Linked DNA regions of Sphingobium yanoikuyae. The main gene of each other region encodes a partner of the protein of the gene in region 3 in a complex. Links are inferred from orthologs where the notes say so. Each region holds a gene or a part of one and is shown on either strand. Other genes may lie near its edges.

Region 1 (3,002 bases), 2.1 Mb from region 3 along the record:
CCTCGGCGACCAGATAGCCCGCTTCGGCCGGCGCCAGATCGGCCAGCTGGGCACGATGCTTGCCCTCGACCAGCACGCGCACCGTGCCGTCGGGCAGCTTGAGCAGCTGCAGCACCACCGACACCACGCCGGTGTCATACAGCGCGTCCTTGCCCGGATCATCCTCGGCCGGGTCCAGCTGGGACACCAGGAAGATTTCCTTATTGCCCTCCATCGCCGCTTCCAGCGCGGCGACGCTCTTGTCGCGACCGACGAAAAGCGGGACGATCATCTGCGGGAAGACGACGATGTCGCGCAGCGGCAGAAGGGGATATTGCGTAGTCATTCACTCTCCAGGGCCGGACTTGCGGCCCGTCATGCGGTTCATCGCCTTTATGGGGATGCCCGTCGCGTCAATCAATCAGCGATCACCATATTGCTGCAACGATGAACAAGGGCTTATCCGCCAGCGGCAGCCCCGGAACGGCAATGCGCGCCGGCTCAGAAGGGCAGCTTGAAGCCCGGCGGCAGCGGCAGGCCGGCCGTCATCTTGCCCATTTCGGTGTTGCTGACCTCGTCCGCCTTCTTGCGCGCATCGTTGAACGCGGCAGTGATAAGGTCTTCCAGCATCTGCTTTTCCGACGGTGCCAGCAGGCTGTCGTCGATCGACACGCCCAGGATGCGGCCCTTGGCCGACGCCTTCACCTTGACCAGGCCGCCACCGGCCGCGCCCTCGACTTCCAGCTTGTCCAGATTGTCCTGCGCGCGCTGCAGCTCTTCCTGCACGCGGCTGGCCATCCCCAATATTTCGTTCAGATCCTTCATGCTTCGGCACTCCATTGTTCCGGCTCGTCCGAATGGACCAGCTCGGCATCGGGGAAGGCGTCCATTGCCGCCTTGACCACCGGGGTTTCCAAAATTGCGGCGCGGCTGTCGGCCAGCTGGCGCTGTTCATTGGCCAGCAGGGTCGGCTGCGCCTCTCCCTCGCCCTGCGTCACCGTCCAGGCGACACCGGTCACTTCACGCAGCGCCGGAATGATCCGGGTGGCGAAGTCGGGCGACAGGCTGGCCGTGCCGCGATATTCCAGCATTGGCGGATCATAGCGGATGATCCCCACGCAATCATGCATTTCCTGCGCCAGATGGCCCTTGCTCTTCTGCCAGAAGGCTTCGATCAGATCCTCGAAGCTGGCGGGCAGGCTGGACGCAGGTTCCGGCGCGGGCGCGGCGGCGGCGGGCGCCTGGCCCGGCAGCGCCGGCGCGGCCGCCGGCACCCCGCCCTGCAGCATCCGGGCAAGGTCGCTGGGATCGGGCATGGTCGCGGCATGCATCACGCGCAGCAGCGCCATCTCGCACGCCTCGATCGGCAGGGCGGCGGTCGCCACCTCGTCATGGCCCTTGAGCATCAACTGCCACAATCGATGCAGCGGGCCGAAGCCGATCTGCGACGCCCAGTCGGCCAGCGCGCCGCGCTCCTCGTCGGACTGGCCCGGCGTTGCAATGTCGCGCCCGGCCTTCACCAGCGTGACGGCATGCACCAGTTCCAGCAGGCCGCGCATCAGCGACAGCGGCTCGACCCCCAGCGCATATTGATCGCGCACCCCGCCCAGCAGCGCGGCGGTATCGCCCTCCAGCAGCAGGCCGAGCAGCCGGCGCGTCGAGCCACGATCCGACAGGCCCAGCATCTCGCGCACCTGCGCCGCCGTGACCATCGGCTCGCCCTCGCCCATTTCGGCGTGGGCGATCGCCTGGTCCAGGATCGACAGGCCGTCACGCGCGGAGCCTTCGGCCGCCTGCGCGATCAGCGACAGCGCATCGGGTTCGGCCGCAACCTGTTCGGCTTCCACCACATGGGCGAAATGGCCGGCCAGCATCTCTGCCGGGATGCGGCGCAGGTCGAACCGCTGGCAGCGCGACAGCACCGTCACCGGCACCTTGTTCACCTCGGTCGTGGCGAACAGGAATTTCACATGAGCCGGCGGCTCCTCCAAGGTCTTCAGAAGCGCGTTGAACGCGTTCTTCGAAAGCATATGGACTTCGTCGATAATGTAGATCTTGTAGCGCGCCGACACGGCGGCATAGCGCACCGCCTCGATGATCTCGCGCACGTCGTCGACGCCGGTATGGCTGGCGGCGTCCATCTCGACCACGTCGATATGCCGGCCCTCGGCAATCGCCATGCACGGTTCGCACACGCCGCACGGGTCGATCGTCGGCCCGCCCTGCCCATCGGGGCCGATGCAGTTCAGCGCCTTGGCGATCAGCCGCGCGGTCGACGTCTTGCCGACCCCGCGCACGCCGGTCATCAGGAAAGCATGGGCCAGGCGCCCGCGCCGGATCGCATTGCCCAGCGTCTGGACCATGGCGTCCTGCCCGATCAGCTCGCGAAAGTTGCGCGGACGATATTTGCGCGCAAGCACGCGATAGGGCTGAGGGGAATCGGACATGCCTGTTTCCTAACCGTTCAGATGCGGCTTGTCGAAGCCCGTTCGGACCTTGCGAAGAGATGATGCTGTGCGGAAAGGTGGGAGCCGGAACGACCCGCAGAAAAATCGTTGTGGCTGCTTCCGTCAGGACCTGACCAGGTTGGCGACGACTACGTCCGCCCGACTCCCGGCCGGGCATATGGCGAACTCATGACAGGAAGGCAAGGGGCATCACCGCACCGACCCGCGCACGCCGGCGCGCCACGGCACGGATCGTCATTGTCGGATGCCGCCAGCCGTCCCAGCCAGTCAGGGTCGTGCCCCAACATAGACAGCAATGACCATCCCAAAAAAATGGGACAACTGAAAAAACAAGCCTTGTTACAAGGGATAAACCGAAAATAAGACCAACATATCGCAAATATATTTGACAAAATATCTATCTTTGAAGAGCTTTTCCAGCACCACGCGAGGATGAAGGTTTTACTTGATATAGCGACTGATGGGAGGTGCATATATGTCTGTTTCCGACGAAACTGTCTTGCATTGCTATCGTTTCCTACTCGGACGTGAACCGGAAGATCCCGCGGACATCGC
Region 2 (2,937 bases), 540 kb from region 3 along the record:
CTCGGTAGCCCCTTAAGGCTACGACGGTTTAGCAAACCGCTGGTTTCAGCCACTCACCCACGTCTCCGCACGAATTTGCCTACCGGAAACCGGGAGGCAGTGGCTAGGCGACGGGCTATAGCGACGGCTTTGATCCATGGCAACGGTCCAAATGTGCGATTTTTCATGCGGATTTGCACAATCGGATTCAATCTGGCTTAGAATCGACTCCGGTGGGCGTTCGTTCATTGTCGTTTCAGCTTGGCGACGGATAATCTGACGGATGTTTTCAAGAGCGGGCTTCGGGGAGTATCGGGTAATGATCGGCAGCATGGGGCGCACGGGCGCCCGCTTCGCACGGGTGGGTGCCCTGATGGCGGCACTCGGCGGGCTCCTGCTGGCGCCGGTCGCCAGCGCGCAGATTCGCACGGTCGATCCCAACACGGCGATCGATTCCGATCTTGCGCCGCCGCCGGTCCAGAACAGCACGCCGACCGATCCCGGCGTCGACTCCAGCCTGCCGCCGCCAGCCACCTCGACTGATTCCGGCACCTATAATGCCGCCCCCGCTGTCGGCGGTGCCACCGCCACCGGCGCGCCCGTGACGTCCAATTCGCCGCCGGCCGCGATGGCGCCGGGCGAATCCTATCAGGAAGATGATCTGATCGGCGCGGCCGAAGGCGTGTTCGGCAAGGGCGCTGAGGGCCTGGCCGGCATCATCGAGAAGATCCTCAAGGATCAGGGCCAGCCCAATGCCTATATTTCCGGGCGCGAGGCGTCGGGCGCCTTCGTGGTCGGCCTGCGCTATGGTTCGGGCACGCTCAATCACAAGATCGAGGGCAAGCGCGAAGTCTATTGGACCGGTCCGTCGATCGGCTTCGACGTCGGCGGCAATGCCGCCAACACCTTCGTCCTGGTCTATAATCTCTATGACAGCCAGGATCTCTACCACCGTTTCCCGGCGGCCGAAGGCACCGCCTATCTGGTCGGTGGCTTCACCGCCAGCTATCTGCGCTGGGGCAGCGTGGTGCTGATCCCGATCCGCCTGGGCGTCGGTTATCGCCTCGGCGTCAATGCGGGCTATATGAAGTTCAGCGAAAAGCGGACCTGGCTGCCCTTCTGACGGTCATAGCAGGGAGAGCTGGGCGCCTGCGTCGCCGCTCTCCCCCGCTTCTCCCTCGCCTTCCAGATTATGGATGCCCAGGCCCAGCAGCCGGGCTCCCATGCGCAGCGGCAATTGCGCCTTCAGCAGCGCGCGACCAGCATCCACCAACTGTTCGACCGACCGGACCGGCGCGGCAAAGCTGCGCGACCGGGTGATGATGCGGAAATCGGCGAACTTCACCTTCAGCACCACGGTCCGGCCATAGGCCTGCGCCTTCTCGATTCGGGCCCACAGGCTTTGCGCGATCCGCTCGATCTCGCGCAGCAGCGCTTCTTCGGCGACAAGATCCTCGAAGAAGGTGTCCTCGACGCTGACCGACTTGCGCCCCTGTCGCTCATGCACCGGCCGGTCGTCCTCACCCCGCGCGGCGCGATAATAGAAGAGCGCGCTGCTGCCGAAATGGGTCTTGAGGAAGGGCATGTCGCGATCGCGCAGGTCGGCGCCGGTCTCGATCCCTAGCTTGTGCATCCGTTCGGCGGTGACCGGGCCGATGCCGTGAATCCGCCGCACCGGCATGCGCGCCATGAAGTCGGCGCCTTCCGTCGGCCGCACCACGCACAGCCCGTCGGGCTTGTTCTGGTCCGACGCCAGCTTGGCGATCAGCTTGTTGTAGGACACACCGGCCGATGCGGTGAGGCCTGTTTCCTCCTGGATCAGCCGCCGGATTTCCTGCGCCACCTGCGTCGCCGACGCGATCCCCGGCTTGTTCTGCGTTACGTCCAGATAGGCCTCGTCGAGCGAGAGCGGCTGGATCATGTCGGTGAAGCGCGCGAAGATCGCGCGGATCTGGGCAGATACGCTGCGATAGACTTCGAAGCGCGGCTTCACGAACAGCAGCTCGGGGCATAATCGCCGCGCTCTTGCACCCGGCATCGCCGATCGCACGCCGAATTTCCGCGCTTCATAGCTGCAGGTGGCGACCACGCCGCGCGGACCGCCTCCGCCCACGGCGATCGCCTTGCCGCGCAGGCCGGGATCGTCACGCTGTTCGACCGACGCATAAAAAGCGTCCATGTCGATATGGATGATCTTGCGCAGCGCGGGCGGCGGGGCGTCCATGGCCGGCCTTATGCCACCATGGGAACGAAAGGGAAACAGTCGGGCGTGTCAGCCCTTCTTCTTGCCCTTTTCATCCTTGGCCATGGCCAGCAGCGCGGCAAAGGGGCTGGCCTGATCCTCGGTCAGTACCCCGGCCTCGCGCAGATAGCTGTCGGCCTCCGGCGCGCGCGGATAGGGTTCCATCGCCAGCGCCACGGTTTCGGCCACCGCCTCGCCCATGTCGATGACATTGCCGTCATAGCCGATCGTGTCGCAATCCTCCGCGTCCAGCTCCAGTTCCTCGCCCTCGGGCAGGTCGCCGCTCTCGGGCACGAAGCGCAGCAGGAAATCGGTGTCGATCGTCTCGGGCACCGGCAGGCCGGTGGCGACGCAGGGCTGGGCCAGGGCGGCGCGGACCCGCCCGCGTGCCAGGATCGTGCTGCCCTCCGCGCTCAGCCGATAATCCGCCTCCAGCCGGTCGAGCGCCAGCAGCGCAAAACGGCGCATCAGCGCGGCGCGCTCGCCCTCATCGGCGCTGATGGTCACCAGACTGTCGCCCAGCTTGCCCAGCTGGTCGGCGCGCACGGGGCGCGAAAATTCGATCATGTCGCTCATCCAAGGTCTCCAGCCAGCAAGGCGTCGCGGGTCAGGCATGCCAGGCGTGTCCAGCGTGCGCGCAACGCGCCCTCGACATGGCAGAGCGCTTCTGCCGACGGGGCATCACCGCGATACAGGTTTCGGCGCAGCGCATCCTC
Region 3 (3,020 bases):
CCTGGCTGCGCCGCATTTCGGTCAGGTCGGTGCCCGATCCGCGGAAACCGTGGAACTGGCCATATTCGTTGAACACCGGTTCGCCCGAGATCGACCACCAGCGTTCCTCGCGGGCGATCGCAGCCCGCACCGCAATGTCGGCAAAGCCGGTCCGGGCCGAGAGGTGGAAGCCGAGCGTCCGCTCGCCATCGCCCTGTTGCCGGTCACCCTGCTGGATGATGTCGGTCAGCGACCGGCCGATCAGGCTGCCCGCTTCCACGCCCAGCGGTTCGGCCAGGGTGGCGGAGATATAGGTGATGTGGCCGTGACGATCGGTTTCCCAGAACCAGCCGCGGCCGGACTGTTCATATTCCTCCAGCAGCCGGTCGGAGCGCTGCGCCTTGAGATCCTGCCGATGCTGTTCGATCGCGCGTTCGCGATCCGCCGCCGCCTGCCGCAGGGTGGCGATCGCCATCACCGCCAGGCAACTGGCCAGCAGCCCCAGATGCACCATGCCCGCATGGGCGATGCCGGCCACCAGCAGCGCCCCCATGAAATAGCTGAGCCCAAGCAGGCGCCGGTCGCCGACGATGCAGACCGCCAGCAGCGCGATCGCCATTTCCGGCACTGCGGACGGCATCGCCACGCCATTGCCCTGCGCCAGCCACAGGCTGAAGATCAGTCCCGAACAGAAGAGCGCGGGCAGCATCAGCCAGTTCTGGACATGGGGTCGCAGATTGCGGAACAGCGCCCAGCGCGGCACCAGCATCAGCAGGCCGTCGATCAGCACTACGCCGCACAGCAGGGCGCCATGTTCCGGCCGGGTGAAGGAAAGCATGCCGAGCAGCGCCGCAACGCACAGCTTGGCCAGCAGCATCAGTGGCCACAGGGCGGCGACATGGGTGAAGCTGCGCGACAGCCAGTTGGCGGCGACTTCCGTGCCGCTTTCGGCCAGACCCAGCGAAACCAGCAGGCTCGCGGTCCTGGCCGGCGCATCAGTATCTGTTTTGCGGACAATAGCCATGCCGATCGTCTAATCGACAAAGCTTGAGAAGCGATTACCCGCCGGGTCCGGGAGATTCCCTGATATTCAGCGATCTCCCGGCAAGACCCGTCAGACGCGCATCGGCATCAGCACATAGAGCGCCGGGCTGCGATCATTTTCGCGGATCAGCGTCGGTGCGGCCGCATCGGCCAGGTGCAGTTCGACGATGTCGGTGTCGATCTGGCCAAGGATGTCGAGCAGATAACGGGCGTTGAAGCCGATATCGAAGCCTTCGCCCTGGAACGCGCCGGGCACTTCTTCGGCCGCCGTGCCATTTTCCGGGCTGGTGACCGACAGGGTGATCTTGTCCTTGTCGAGGCTCATCTTGACCGCGCGGGTCTTTTCGGTGGCGATGGTCGCAACGCGGTCCACGCCTTCCTCGAAGCTACGCGGGTCGATCTTGAGCAGCTTGTCGTTCGCGGTCGGAATGACGCGGCTATAATCGGGGAAGGTGCCGTCGATCAGCTTGCTGGTCAGGATCGCGCTGCCCAGGCCAAAGCGGATCTTGCTGGCCGACAGGCTGACCTGCACCGAACCCTCGACCTCGTCGAGCAGCTTGCGCAGTTCGGCGATGCACTTGCGGGGGATGATGATGCCCGGCATGCCGTCGGCGCCGTCGGGACGCGGCACGGTGACGCGGGCCAGACGATGGCCGTCGGTCGCGGCGGCCTTGAGCACCGGCGATCCTTCGTCCGAGACGTGGAAATAGATGCCGTTCAGATAATAGCGCGTCTCTTCGGTCGAGATGGCGAAGCGCGTCTTGTCGATGATCTGCTTGAGCGTTTCGGCCGGCAGTTCGAAGCTGGTCGGCAGGTCGCCCTCGGCAATGACCGGGAAGTCGTCGCGCGGCAGGGTCGACAGGTTGAAGCGGGCGCGTCCGGCCTGGATCAGCATCTTGCCGTCGGCCGCCTGCAGCGACACCTGGCTGCCTTCGGGCAGCTTGCGGGCGATGTCGAACAGCGTGTGGGCGGAAATGGTGGTGGCGCCGGCCTGTTCGACCTGGGCCGACACGCTTTCCACGACCTGCAGGTCGAGATCGGTCGCCATCAGCTTGATCGCGCCATCCGCCGATGCCTCGATCAGCACGTTGGACAGGATCGGAATCGTGTTGCGCCGCTCGACCACCGACTGGACGTGGCTGAGGCTCTTGAGGAGCGTTGCGCGTTCGATGGTGGCCTTCATGTCCCTGTTCTGTCCGTTCTTTTTGCGTCGATGGCGAGGATTCGGTCGAATCCCGGCGGCAATGATGGATGGTCCTTCATAACCGCTATGTCGGCGGCGGCAAGCACCTCGACGCGCTTTCGAAACGAAGCCGGGCTTGCAAATGGCGATGGCTTGCGCTTTGCCCGGACCATGCGCCGCCTGCCCGCCCTGCTGATCCCGCTCGTCATCCTCGCCAGTCCGGCCATGGCGCGCGATTCGCTCGGCATTTTCGAAAGCTGGGGCGCGTTTCGCGATCCCGGCGCCGGCCAGAACGGCCCGCGCTGCTACGCCATCGCCATGCCGGTGCCGCGCCGCGCGGGCGATGCGCCCAAGGGTTTTGCCGCCGTCGGCACCTGGCCGCGCCAGCATGTCCGGGGCCAGATCCATTTCCGCCTCAGCCGGCCCCGCGCCGCCAATGCGCGGGTCTCGCTCAGCGTCGGCGACCGCCGTTTCGCGCTGGTTGCGGGCCAAGCCGACGCGTGGGCCGCCAATCCGCAGGACGATGCCGCGATCATCGCTGCGATGCGCTCCGCCAGCAGCATGAGCGTCCAATCGACATCGGCCAAGGGCGGCGCCTTTGCCGACAGCTATGCGCTGCGCGGCGCTGCCACGGCGATCGACGCGGCAGCGCTGGGCTGCGCCCGTTTACGCTGATTGCAACGCCACTTTAAAAATCCGGCAAAATCGACTATGTGCGCGGCCATGCATTCCGCCGCCAATCCCATCATGCCGATTCCCGGCCTTATCGACCCTGTGCCCGTGCCCCGCGCGGTGACGCCCCGTGAGGACGGGC

Evidence for each region.
Region 1: the proteins of dnaN (region 3) and U0025_RS12405 are in contact, whole or in part, in a cryo-EM structure (PDB 8GIZ), measured with the Escherichia coli proteins. The link is inferred for Sphingobium yanoikuyae from one-to-one orthologs.
Region 2: the proteins of dnaN (region 3) and dinB are in contact, whole or in part, in a solved structure (PDB 1OK7), measured with the Escherichia coli proteins. The link is inferred for Sphingobium yanoikuyae from one-to-one orthologs.

Annotation. Positions count from the first base shown.
Region 1 is NZ_CP139979.1:2,697,866-2,700,867, forward strand. What follows is about bases 114-2,961. They hold U0025_RS12405 (DNA polymerase III subunit gamma/tau), read right to left. Parts: upstream 2,427-2,961; coding sequence 801-2,426; downstream 114-800. Other genes in these bases: lon (endopeptidase La), read right to left, coding at 114-325; U0025_RS12400 (YbaB/EbfC family nucleoid-associated protein), read right to left, coding at 481-804; U0025_RS12415 (class I SAM-dependent methyltransferase), read left to right, coding at 2,923-2,961. In the rest of the region: more of lon, read right to left, coding at 1-113; more of U0025_RS12415, read left to right, coding at 2,962-3,002. UniProt on the Escherichia coli protein: Part of the beta sliding clamp loading complex, which hydrolyzes ATP to load the beta clamp onto primed DNA to form the DNA replication pre-initiation complex.
Region 2 is NZ_CP139979.1:4,301,448-4,304,384, forward strand. What follows is about bases 155-2,937. They hold dinB (DNA polymerase IV), read right to left. Parts: upstream 2,204-2,937; coding sequence 1,106-2,203; downstream 155-1,105. Other genes in these bases: U0025_RS19945 (DUF1134 domain-containing protein), read left to right, coding at 299-1,102; U0025_RS19955 (YceD family protein), read right to left, coding at 2,252-2,797; U0025_RS19960 (ubiquinol-cytochrome C chaperone family protein), read right to left, coding at 2,794-2,937. UniProt on the Escherichia coli protein: Poorly processive, error-prone DNA polymerase involved in translesion repair and untargeted mutagenesis. Copies undamaged DNA at stalled replication forks, which arise in vivo from mismatched or misaligned primer ends.
Region 3 is NZ_CP139979.1:4,839,334-4,842,353, reverse strand. The notes cover bases 151-3,016. They hold dnaN (DNA polymerase III subunit beta), read right to left. Parts: upstream 2,207-3,016; coding sequence 1,094-2,206; downstream 151-1,093. Other genes in these bases: rlmN (23S rRNA (adenine(2503)-C(2))-methyltransferase RlmN), read left to right, coding at 2,930-3,016; U0025_RS22540 (hypothetical protein), read left to right, coding at 2,378-2,881; U0025_RS22550 (EAL domain-containing protein), read right to left, coding at 151-1,003. Outside these bases: more of U0025_RS22550, read right to left, coding at 1-150; more of rlmN, read left to right, coding at 3,017-3,020. UniProt on the Escherichia coli protein: Confers DNA tethering and processivity to DNA polymerases and other proteins. Acts as a clamp, forming a ring around DNA (a reaction catalyzed by the clamp-loading complex) which diffuses in an ATP-independent manner freely and bidirectionally along dsDNA.